2 regions of the Staphylococcus sp. FSL K6-0223 genome follow, and region 2 is predicted to be linked to the other one. Evidence: riboswitches for the same ligand, from Rfam matches in the RefSeq annotation. Region 2 holds a riboswitch; the other holds the start of a gene.
What was found. A riboswitch is a leader RNA that binds a small molecule or an ion and turns the genes downstream of it on or off. The one in region 2 is predicted to bind glycine.

Region 1: another riboswitch for glycine. It lies ahead of gcvT (glycine cleavage system aminomethyltransferase GcvT); the one in region 2 lies ahead of gcvT (glycine cleavage system aminomethyltransferase GcvT).

The regions. Positions count from the first base shown of each region.
Region 1 covers NZ_JBBOYX010000002.1:250,645-257,086, forward strand. The annotation lists gene comGB (competence type IV pilus assembly protein ComGB) at 1-972, shown strand, start outside; gene comGC (competence type IV pilus major pilin ComGC) at 991-1,302, shown strand; gene comGD (competence type IV pilus minor pilin ComGD) at 1,280-1,729, shown strand; gene MHI13_RS12270 (hypothetical protein) at 1,716-2,015, shown strand; gene comGF (competence type IV pilus minor pilin ComGF) at 1,933-2,424, shown strand; gene MHI13_RS12280 (shikimate kinase) at 2,591-3,103, shown strand; glycine riboswitch at 3,100-3,237, shown strand; gene gcvT (glycine cleavage system aminomethyltransferase GcvT) at 3,312-4,403, shown strand; gene gcvPA (aminomethyl-transferring glycine dehydrogenase subunit GcvPA) at 4,422-5,768, shown strand; gene gcvPB (aminomethyl-transferring glycine dehydrogenase subunit GcvPB) at 5,761-6,442, shown strand, end outside.
Region 2 covers NZ_JBBOYX010000001.1:1,204,991-1,211,432, forward strand. The annotation lists gene comGA (competence type IV pilus ATPase ComGA) at 1-102, shown strand, start outside; gene comGB (competence type IV pilus assembly protein ComGB) at 80-1,138, shown strand; gene comGC (competence type IV pilus major pilin ComGC) at 1,158-1,469, shown strand; gene comGD (competence type IV pilus minor pilin ComGD) at 1,459-1,893, shown strand; gene MHI13_RS06015 (competence type IV pilus minor pilin ComGF) at 2,193-2,582, shown strand; gene MHI13_RS06020 (shikimate kinase) at 2,747-3,256, shown strand; glycine riboswitch at 3,253-3,374, shown strand; gene gcvT (glycine cleavage system aminomethyltransferase GcvT) at 3,451-4,542, shown strand; gene gcvPA (aminomethyl-transferring glycine dehydrogenase subunit GcvPA) at 4,559-5,911, shown strand; gene gcvPB (aminomethyl-transferring glycine dehydrogenase subunit GcvPB) at 5,898-6,442, shown strand, end outside.

The DNA.
Region 1 (6,442 bases), on a different contig from region 2:
TTTGAACATGGATTCACATTGTATGAAAGCTTTCAATTTCTAAATTTACACTTTATATATAGAGATAAAAACATTAGTAAAATAATAATAGAATCTATTCAAGCAGGTGGAACATGTTATGAAGTATTGAAGATGATTGGTTACCCCGAAATTATACTTACTCAAGTAAAATTTGCAGAACAGTATGGAAATTTAGAAGTTGCAATGGCAGACGCCATTGAATATATGAGAAGAAACTTGAAGGCTAAAAAGGCATTTCTAAAAACTATTCAATATCCAATAGTGCTGATAAGTATATTTCTAATCATGCTAATCGTGTTAAATATGACTGTGATACCTCAATTTCAACAATTATACGCGACTATGAATGTTCAACTATCTACTTTACAAAATATACTTACCGTTTTCATTACAAAGTTGCCTGCTTTTGTATTATTGCTTACATTTTGTTCAATTGTGATATATATAATTATTTATAAACTCCTAAACAAAATTCCCATAAATAAAAAAATAAAATATATAGTTAAAATCCCCTTTGTCAATTCTTACTATAAAATATTCAGAACTTATCAAATATCTAATGAACTTTCTCTTTTTTATAAAAACGGTATAAGCCTTCAACATATTGTTCATATATATAGAAATGAGCAAAACAATGAATTTTTTAAATATTTAGGTGACTACTTATTAAAAAGTATTGATAAAGGGATGTCACTACCGTCTATATTAAATAGCTTAAAATGCTTTCAACCTGATCTAATCAAATTTATTGAGCAAGGTGAAAAAAGCGGAAAACTAGATATTGAATTAAAGTTATATAGCCAAATGTTACTACATCATTTTGAAGATAAAGTTCTCAAGCAAACTAAATTTATTCAACCAGTCATTTTCTTTATATTAGGTCTATTTATAGTTTCTTTATATCTTGTAATCATGTTACCTATGTTTGAACTAATGCAAACCATCAAATAGGGAGGACTCTTAATGAAAATATTAAAAAAACTAAAAAAATCTAAAGCTTTCACTTTAATTGAAATGTTACTTGTTTTATTAATTATTAGTTTATTACTTATTTTAATTATACCTAATATTGCCAAACAAACAGCACATATCCAATCTACTGGTTGTGATGCTCAAGTAAAAATGGTAAATAGTCAAATTGAAGCATATACATTAAAGCATAATCGTAACCCTAATAATATTGAAGAATTAATTGCTGAAGGTTTTATAAAAGAAGGACAGAAAAATTGTAAATCCGGACAAACTATTAGTATTTCAAATGGTGAGGCTGTTGCGAACTAAACAATATAGTGCATTCACTCTAATTGAAATGATGTTGGTCTTATTTACCATTAGCGTTTTATTAATGACAACTTTATGGTCAAGAAGTTTTATGAACGTACAAATGATTAATGAAGAACATGAAATTAAACAATTCATTACTAGACTTAATTACTTTAAATCTAAAGCAATTGCATCTCAAAGATCGATAGCCTTAGTTTTTACAAATAATTCAAATGTTATCCAAGTTGTAGAAGAAAAAGGGAGCAAATATAAATTTAAAGTCCCTCACGGTAAAATCACTAATATTGCTAGAATTAATACGTTGAATTTCAATAGAGAAGGAAATATTAACCGTTTTGGTTCTCTAACAATTGCAATGAATAAAGCTACCTATAAAATTATTTTACATATTGAAAAAGGACGTATTAGATATGTCAAAATTTAAACTAAGAGCTTCATTATTACTCGATAGTTTATTAGGTTTACTAATCATCGGATTAATCACACTTATTTTGATACCAACACTCTCCACAATGAATAATAACTATAATAATAATTTAAAAACCATAGAAATTAAAAAGTCTATTATTACCAGCTTGAATAAATATAGTAAGGAACAACTTAAACAAGGAGTTGTAATGGATCAATATGAAATACAACTATATCAAAAGAAAATATGTGGAAAAGATAGAGACTTTAACATTAAAACATGTGTTTCATTTGAAAATTAAAGCCTTTACTTTCGTTGAAATACTCTTCGCATTATCAGTAACCTTATTATGTCTTTCTTTAACACCTAATATTATTAATCTCACTTCTTACTACCTACATTTAGCTAAAAATAATGATGATTTAGACTTTGAATTTTTTTGTAGAGATATTCTTAAAGATGTACAAACTTCCAAGTATTCGCCAAGTAAAGATAATGATTCAACAATCAAAATTAGAAAAAAGGATGAGGAAATTAGATATATCTATAATAATAAAAAAATATATAAAAATATCAATCAGAGAGGTAACATCACTCTATTAAACAATGTAGTTTCTTTCAAAATAATAAAGACGAACAATAATATTTTAAAAATAAAAATAAAGCAAGGAGATACGAACTATTATAAAAAGAAAAACCTCCATTTATAGCCAAAAAGCGTTCATTAGTTTATATTTAGTAGTAATTTTTTCATTTTATTTATCAATTATATCTTTTTATATTACTCAATATGGTTTAAAATTAAAGACATTACATAACTTAGATATTTACTATGATGATGTTATTGTTAAAACATTAAAAAAGAGGTAGATTAGATTGATTAAAAGTAAAGCACCTATTATATTTGTTGGCTTCATGGGTACTGGTAAAACGACGATTGGACGATATCTTTCTGATTTACAAAATTTAAGTTATGTAGACTTAGATGAATATATCGAGAGAAATGAAAACAAATCAATTCCCGATATATTTCAGGAACATGGAGAACAAAAATTCCGTGATTTAGAATTTAAGTATTTAAAAAAGTGTTTGAATACATTCGAAATTATATCTACTGGTGGAGGAATAATCGAAAATAAAGATTCTTTGAAACTACTTAAAAATGAAAAGAATGTTATATGGCTTGATTGTGATATCAATGTTATTTATCGACGTATAGTTAGTGATCCTCATAGACCCAATGCTAAAGATAAATCTCTAGAACAATTAAATACCTTGTATTGTTCAAGGGTTTCAAGATATAATGAAACCGCATTCATGAAGGTGGATAGCGCACTCACTGTTTCTGAAATATATGAAAAGATTTTACAAAAATTATTTTGCGATTGATCAGTATTAGAGAGAATAAAGCTAAAACATATCTACATAATAATTAATTTAAGAATATTGTAAATATTTAGCTTTATCGCCGAAGGTGCAAGTTATTTAACGAAACTCTCAGGCAAAAGGATAATACTGTAACGCGTTCCTGGATGAATTATTTTAACAGGGTAGCTCTATGCTATCCTGTTTTTTATTAAAAATAGGGGGTTTTCTAATGACAACTGAACTTAAAAAGACACCTTTATATCAAAACTACGTTGATAATGGTGCGAAAATAGTTGAATTCGGTGGATGGGCTATGCCTGTTCAATTCACTAGTATTAAAAAAGAACATAACGCTGTGAGATATGAAATTGGTCTTTTTGATGTAAGCCACATGGGAGAGATAGAAATTACTGGTAATGAAGCATTTAACTTTGTTCAGTATATTTTATCAAATGATGCTAACAATCTTACAGATACTAAAGCAATGTATACAGCTTTATGTAATGAAGAAGGTGGTATTATAGATGACTTAGTTACATACAAGTTAGCAGAAAACCACTTTTTATTAATAGTAAATGCGGCAAATACTGATAAAGATTTTAATTGGATTTCTAAGCAAAGTAGTAATTTTGATGTTAATGTGAATAATTCTTCAAATATATATGGTCAACTTGCTATTCAAGGCCCAAAAGCTAGACATCTTGTGAATGAACATACTGATGTGGATGTTAGTGACATGAGTATGTTTGAATTTAAACAAGATGTGAAGTTTTTTGATAAAAATATCATTCTTTCACAATCAGGCTATACAGGGGAAGATGGTTTCGAAATCTATTGTAAATCTGAAGACACAGTAGACATTTGGAATCAATTATTAGAATATGACGTTGTTCCTTGTGGTTTAGGTGCTCGTGATACTTTACGCCTTGAGGCAGGTTTACCTCTACATGGTCAAGATTTAACAGAATCTATTACTCCTTATGAAGGAGGTATTGCTTTTGCTGCTAAACCTCTTATTGAAGAAGAATTTATTGGCAAATCTGTTCTTAAAGATCAAAAAGAAAATGGTTCCACTAAAAGAACTGTTGGATTAGAGATAATAGGTAAAGGTATTGCTAGAACAGGTTACGAAGTATTTGATTTAGAAGGTAACCACATTGGAGAGGTAACATCCGGAACTCAATCTCCCTCTTCAGGTAAATCTATCGCACTAGCTATTATAAATAGAGATGCATTCGAAATGGGTAAAGAAGTGCTTATACAAGTTCGTAAGCGCCAAGTTAAAGCAAAAATTGTTAAGAAAAATCAAATTACTAAATAATACGGAGGGGTGTAAATAGTGAGTCATCGTTATATACCTTTAACAGATCAAGATAAACAAGAAATGCTAGATACTATTGGAGCAAAATCAATTTCAGAATTATTTGGTGATGTCCCAGCCGATATTTTATTAAATCGAAATTTAAATATTGCTAAGGGAGAGGCAGAAACTAGTTTAGTAAGAAGACTTAATCTTCTTGCCAATAGAAATATCACAAAAGAAACTCACGCTTCATTTTTAGGTGCTGGTGTATATGATCATTATGCTCCTGCAGTTGTAGATGCCATGATTTCTAGATCAGAATTTTATACTGCGTACACACCTTATCAACCTGAGATTTCTCAAGGTGAGTTACAAGCAATTTTTGAATTTCAAACTTTAATCTGTGAACTAACAGATATGGATGTTGCAAATTCATCTATGTATGATGGTATGACTAGTTTTGCTGAGGCTTGTATTTTAGCTTTCAGTCAGACTAAAAAGAAAAAAGTTGTTGTTTCAAAAGGTTTACACTATCAAGCTTTACAAGTTTTACATACTTACGCTAAAACACGTAAAGAGTTTGAAGTAGTTGAAATCGATTTAAATGGAACAATAACTGATTTACAAAAATTAGAACAAGCAATTGATGATGATACTGCCGCAGTTGCAGTACAATATCCAAATTTTTATGGTTCAATTGAAGATCTTGAAAAAATAAATAGTTTTATTGCAGATAAAAAAGCATTATTTATAGTATATGCTAACCCTCTAGCTTTAGGTCTTTTAACACCACCAGGTACTTTTGGAGCGGATATAGTTGTTGGAGATACTCAACCGTTCGGTATACCTACACAATTTGGTGGACCTCATTGCGGCTATTTTGCTACAACTAAAAAGTTAATGCGTAAAGTACCTGGCCGTTTAGTAGGTCAAACTCAGGATGATGAAGGCAATCGTGGATTTGTACTAACTTTACAAGCTAGAGAGCAGCATATTAGAAGAGATAAAGCGACTTCAAATATATGTTCTAACCAAGCACTTAATGCACTTGCATCTTCAATTGCTATGTCAGCTCTTGGTAAACAAGGTATATATGATATTGCTGTTCAAAATTTAAAACATGCTAATTATGCTAAACAACTATTTAAACATAAAGGCTTTGAGGTATTAGATGGTAATTCATTTAATGAATTTGTAGTTAAATTTGATGAACCTATTAAAGAAGTAAATTTAAAATTAGCTGACCAAGGTATTATTGGTGGTTTTGATTTAAGTGAAGTTTCTGATGACTTCAACAATCATATGCTAGTTGCCGTAACTGAATTAAGAACTAAAGAAGAAATTGATAATTTTGTTCAGAAAGCTGGTGAATTAAATGGTTAGTAAATCAAGTCCATTAATCTTTGAAAGATCCAAAAAAGGTAGATATGCGTATTCTTTACCTCAAAGTGATATTGAGGACATTACAATTTCCTCTGTATTAGATGACAAATATATTCGTAAAGATAAAGCCGAGTTTCCTGAGGTAGCTGAACTAGATTTAGTTCGACATTACACAGAACTCTCCAATAAAAATTTTGGTGTAGACACTGGTTTTTATCCATTGGGATCATGCACGATGAAATATAATCCTAAAGTTAATGAAAAAGTTGCTAGAATACCTGGATTTAGTGAATCTCATCCATTGCAAGAGGAAGAACACATTCAAGGTTCACTTGAAATTATTTATAGTTTGCAAGAAGAGCTAAAAGAAATTACAGGTATGGATGAAGTAACACTTCAACCAGCAGCAGGCGCGCACGGTGAATGGACAGCTCTCATGATTTTCAAAGCTTATCATGAGAATAATGGACAAGGACATAGAGATGAGGTTATTGTACCTGATTCTGCTCACGGTACAAACCCTGCTTCAGCCTCATTTGCCGGATTTAAATCAGTCACTGTTAAATCTAATGAGCGCGGAGAAGTAGATATTGATGATTTAAGAAGAGTTGTAAATGAGAATACAGCTGCTATCATGCTAACTAATCCAAATACATTAGGTATATTTGAGAAGA
Region 2 (6,442 bases):
AACCATACGCTTCCTAAGACATTTAATAATTTAAAAGAAAAATTGTTATCGCTATCGAAAGAAGGTCTTATATGTGAAGATGTGGTTGAAAAATATATTTAACAAACATTCTAAAGTTCTTAATGAAAACCAACAAATTATACTTCTAAATAATTTGAATAACTTACTTAAAAGTGGATTTACATTATTAGAAAGTTTTAATTTTATAAATTTGTATTTTAATTATAAAAATAAAGATATAGCAAATAAGATAGTTAAAATAATAAAAACAGGAGGAGAATGCGATCAAATATTAGAATTAATAGGCTATCCTAAATCTATTATCACTCAAATTCAATTTGCGCAGAAATATGGGAATATAAATGAAGCACTAGAGGAAGCAATGAATTATTTAAAAACAAATCTTCAAGCTAAACAACGAATATTAAAAGCTATTCAATATCCCATCATTTTAATTGCAATATTTATAACTATGTTAAGTATATTAAATTATACAGTTTTACCTCAATTTGAACATCTGTATTCAATGATGGATGTTAAACTCAATTTATCACAAACTATTATTACATATTTAATTAGTCATTTACCGCAAATTTTTCTTTTTGTTTTTTTTACTTTACTAACTTTATCCATCATTATATTTATCTTTCTTAATAAATTAGATATATCCAAAAAACTTACATTCATTTCTTACATACCAATTGTACGTTTTTATTATTCGACTATAAAAACATATCAACTTGCTAATGATTTAGCTTTATTTTATAAAAATGGTATTAGTATTCAACAAGTCGTAGATATGTACATTCATCTACAAAACAACTCATTTTTGAATTATATTGGTATCGTTATTCAAAATGAACTAAATAGAGGCATTAATTTACCCAATATTTTGATTAAAATACCATGTTATCAATATGATTTAATACAGTTTATTAAGCAAGGTGAGAAAAATAATAAATTAGATATTGAGTTGAAAATGTATTGTCAAATATTAATTCAAAGGCTCCAACAAACAGCTTTAAAACAGTCAAAAATTATCCAACCTATCGTATTTATATTCTTAGGAGCCTTTATAGTCAGCTTGTATCTAGTGATTATGTTACCCATGTTCCAACTTATGCAAAATATTAAGTAAAGTAAAATGGAGGTTTTTTATGAAAAAATTCAAAAATAAATTAAAAGCTTTTACTTTAATTGAGATGTTACTTGTACTATTAATAATTAGTGTTTTACTCATTCTTATTATTCCGAATATAGCTAAACAAATGTCACATATTCAATCAACAGGATGTGAAGCACAAGTGAAAATGGTCAATAGTCAAATTGAAGCTTATACTTTAAAACATAATAGAGTTCCTAATTCTATTGAGGACTTAGTAACTGAAGGGTTTATAAAACAAGGGCAATCATCTTGTAAGTCTGGAGAAACTATCAGTATTAAAAATGGAGAAGCAGTTGCAGAGTAAGAATATTAAAGCATTCACTTTTATAGAGAGCTTGTTAATCATTTTGATTTTAACAATCTTACTTAATGCAACTTTAAGGGTAAATGTATTTAACAATATTTCTTTGTCAGACGATTTAAAAGCAACACAATTTGTTAATCAATTAGAATATTTTAAATCTAAAGCGATGCGTGATCATCAATCTATTACATTGTTAATTTCAAAACATTCCTCAATTATAAAAGTAATAGAAGCACATGGTGGGCGGTACAACTACAATATTGAAGATGGAAAAATAGTTGAAGTTAGAAATTTAGAGAAAATTACTTTTAATAAAGAAGGAAGAATAAATCAGTTTGGCTCTTTAATATTGAAAATCAATCAACATCAATATAAGTTGATTATTAATATTGAAAAAGGAAGAATTAGATATTTTAAAATTTAAAGCAGTGTTACTCATCGATAGTTTATTTAGCTTGTATATATTCACTACTATAGTTTTTACTTTAATTCCACTACTAATCAGTTTAAATCATACATTAAAAAGAGAATACCAAATTATTGAAATCAAGCAAACCATAATGAGTAGTATCAACCATTATGATAAAAAAACCCTTTCAAAAGGTATAAATTTAGGTGATTATCATATTAAACTTTATTCCAACAAAATATGTGGACTTCACAAAGAAACTGAAATCGAATCATGCGTTAAATATTAAATTAAAATCATTCACTTTAATAGAAATGTTAGTTTCATTATTTTTAACAACAATGATGTTAACATTTTTTCCTCAATTAATTAAATTGACTCATTCCTATTTATACGAGTCATATAATAGTTATCAAACAGAATATGCTTTTTTTCAGACAAATATAACTCAAATTATTTCGAAAAAGCATCATGCCCTTATAATTAAGGATAAACATACAATTATCATTGATAATGAATCGTCTAAAGATTATATAGAATTTAAAAACAACAAACTATTTTACAAAATTAATGGGAATGGCAATATCGTTTTACTAAATAACGTCATCAATGCAGAATTTCAAATTTTACCTTCTAACATCATAAAATTAAAACTAAAAATAGGTGATAAAAACGACTACTATGAAAAAAACTTATTTTTATAAAATGAAAGGATATATAAGTAGCTATACATTATTTATTCTTAGTATATATTTGATAATTATATCTACTTATTCTGCTCAATATAGTATAAAATTAAAAACAATACATAATATTCAAATATATTATGATAGTATAATAAGTGATAAACTTAAGAGAGGTGATTAGGATGACTCACTCTTATTTACCACTTATATTAACAGGCTTTATGGGTACTGGTAAAAGTACTATTGGCAAATATTTGGCTTCAAAATTACACTATTCATATATTGATTTAGATACATATATAGAAATGAAAGAATTTAAAACAATACCAGATATTTTTAATGAAATTGGTGAAAAAGGATTTCGTAAGTTAGAGTATAAATATTTAAATGATTGTATTGGTAAATATGATATTATATCAACCGGGGGAGGAATTATAGAAAACGATAATTCTATCTCACTTTTAAAAAATAAAACAGTTATTTGGTTAGATTGTGATATAGATATTATCTATAATAGAATTGCTAATGATCCACACAGACCAAATGCGAAAAACAAAAGTGAAAAACAATTAAAAGACTTGTATTTATCGAGAGTTTCAAGATATAATGAAATCGCATCCACAAAAGTAGATAGTAGTAAAACAATTGAATGTGTATATAAAACAATTTTAAATCATATACCATGCGAATGATCAGTATTAGAGAGAATAACTTGAACTGATTCTATAGTTGTTTTGAAATTATGTCATGTTATCGCCGAAGGTGCAAGTAAACTACGAAACTCTCAGGCAAAAGGATAATACTGTTACGCAGTCCTGGATTTGTTATTTAGACAGGGTAGCTTCTGCTACTCTGCTTTTTTTATAAAAAAATAGGGGGTTTTTAAATGACAAACGAATTAAAAAAGACACCATTATATGAAACTTATGTAAATAGTGGTGCTAAAATAGTTGAATTCGGTGGGTGGGCTATGCCTGTTCAATTTACTAGTATTAAAGAAGAACATAACGCAGTTAGATACAAAGTAGGTATGTTCGATGTAAGTCATATGGGAGAAATTTTAATAGAAGGTGAAAATGCTAGTAAATTTGTTCAATATTTACTTTCAAATGATACTACTAAATTATCTGAAACTAAAGCTCAATATACAGCTTTATGTAATGATGAGGGTGGTATCATTGATGATTTAGTAACATATAAAATTGCTGATAACAAATACTTATTAATTGTTAATGCAGCCAATACTGATAAGGATTTCGAATGGATTCAAAAACATCAATCTAAATTTAATGCTACTGTAACAAATGTGTCTGAACAGTATGGTCAATTAGCGGTTCAAGGCCCTCAAGCAAGAACTTTAGTAAGTGAACTTGTTGATATTGATGTAAGTGAAATGAAGCCTTTTGAATTCAAACAAAATGTAACTATTTTTGGAAAAAATGTTATCTTATCTCAATCTGGATATACAGGTGAAGATGGTTTTGAAATTTATTGTAATTCAAATGATACAGTTGACATTTGGAATGGTTTTATTGATAAAGGCGTTGTACCTTGTGGTTTAGGTGCAAGAGATACACTTAGATTAGAAGCTGGTTTACCTCTTCATGGACAAGATCTCACTGAATCAATTACGCCTTATGAAGGTGGAATTGCTTTTGCTGCTAAACCTTTAATTGAAGATGAATTTATTGGTAAATCTGTTTTAAAAGATCAAAAAGAGAATGGGTCAAAACGACGTACTGTAGGTTTAGAACTTATAGATAAAGGCATTGCAAGAACGGGTTATACAGTAATGAATCTTGACGGAAAAGAAATAGGTGAAATTACTTCAGGAACTCAATCACCTTCTTCAGGAAAATCAATTGCTATGGCTATTATTGATCGTGATGAATTTGAGTTAGGTAAAGAATTACTAGTTCAAGTTCGTAAAAGACAATTAAAAGCTAAAATTGTTAAGAAAAATCAAATCGAAAAATAACTAAGGGGTGTGCAATGTGAGTCATCGTTATATACCATTAACTGATAAAGATAAAAAAGAAATGTTAGAAACAATTGGAGCAAATTCAATTACCGAGCTCTTTGGAGATATTCCAAAAGATATTTTACTTAATAGAGATTTGAATATAGATAGTGCAGAAGCTGAAACTTCACTTTTAAGAAGATTGAATACTATTGCAAATAAAAATATTACTAAAGAAACACATGTGAGTTTTTTAGGTGCAGGAGTATATGATCATTACACACCTGCAGTAGTAGACGCTATGATTTCTCGTTCTGAATTTTATACTGCTTATACACCTTATCAACCTGAAATTTCTCAAGGTGAACTACAAGCAATTTTTGAATTCCAAACATTAATTTGTGAACTTACTCAAATGGATGTCGCAAATTCGTCTATGTATGATGGCATAACTAGCTTTGCCGAAGCTTGTATATTAGCTTTTAATCATACTAAAAAGAACAAAATTGTAGTATCTAAAGGTCTCCATTATCAGGCTCTACAAGTATTAAAAACGTATATTAAAGTAAGAAAAGAATTTGAAATTGTTGAAGTTGATTTAAATGGAACGATTACTGACCTAGAAAAATTAGAACAAGCAATTGATGATGATACTGCAGCAGTTGCTGTACAATATCCTAACTTCTATGGATCAATTGAAGATTTAGAAAAAATTCATTCTTATATTGAAAATAAAAAAGCGTTATTCATTGTTTATTCTAACCCATTAGCATTAGGCGTTTTAACACCTCCAGGCCAATTTGGAGCAGATATTGTTGTTGGTGATACACAACCATTTGGTATTCCTACTCAATTTGGCGGTCCTCATTGTGGTTACTTTGCTACTACTAAAAAGTTAATGCGTAAAGTTCCTGGCAGATTAGTAGGACAAACGCAAGATGATGAAGGTAATAGAGGGTTTGTTCTTACTTTACAAGCTCGTGAACAACATATTCGTCGTGATAAAGCCACATCAAATATTTGTTCAAATCAAGCATTGAATGCTTTAGCATCCTCAATTGCTATGTCAGCTCTTGGTAAACAAGGTATTTATGATATTGCGGTTCAAAACTTAGAACATGCTAATTATGCTAAAAATCAATTTAAAAACAACGGTTTTGAAGTCCTAGATGGTACATCTTTTAATGAATTTGTTGTTAAGTTTAATCAACCTATCAAAGATGTAAATAAAAAATTAGCAGAACATGGTTTCATCGGAGGCTTTGACTTAGGTGAAGCTTCATCAGACTTTGACAATCATATGTTAATTGCCGTTACTGAATTAAGAACGAAAGAAGAGATTGATACATTTGTTGAGAAAGCTGGTGAGCTAAATGGTAGTAAGTAAATCTAGTCCATTAATTTTTGAAAGATCTAGAGAAGGTAGATATGCATATTCTTTACCACAAAGTGATATTAAAACAGACTCTGTTGAGAGTATTTTAGATGATAAATTTATTCGTAAAAATAAAGCAGAGTTTCCTGAGGTGGCAGAATTAGATTTAGTACGTCATTACACGGAACTTTCGAATAAAAACTTTGGGGTAGATTCTGGATTTTATCCCTTAGGTTCTTGTACTATGAAATATAATCCAAAAATCAACGAAAAAGTTGCTCGTATTTCTGGATTTGCAGAATCTCATCCACTACAAGAGGAAGAACAAATTCAAGGTTCATTAGAAATTATTTATAGTTTACAAGAAGAACTAAAAGAAATTACAGGTATGGATGAAGTAACTCTACAACCAGCAGCAGGTGCTCATGGTGAGTGGACAGCTTTAATGATTTTTAAAGCATATCATATAAAAAATGGTGAGGGCCATCGTAATGAAGTTATTGTTCCAGACTCTGCACATGGTACAAACCCTGCATCAGCTTC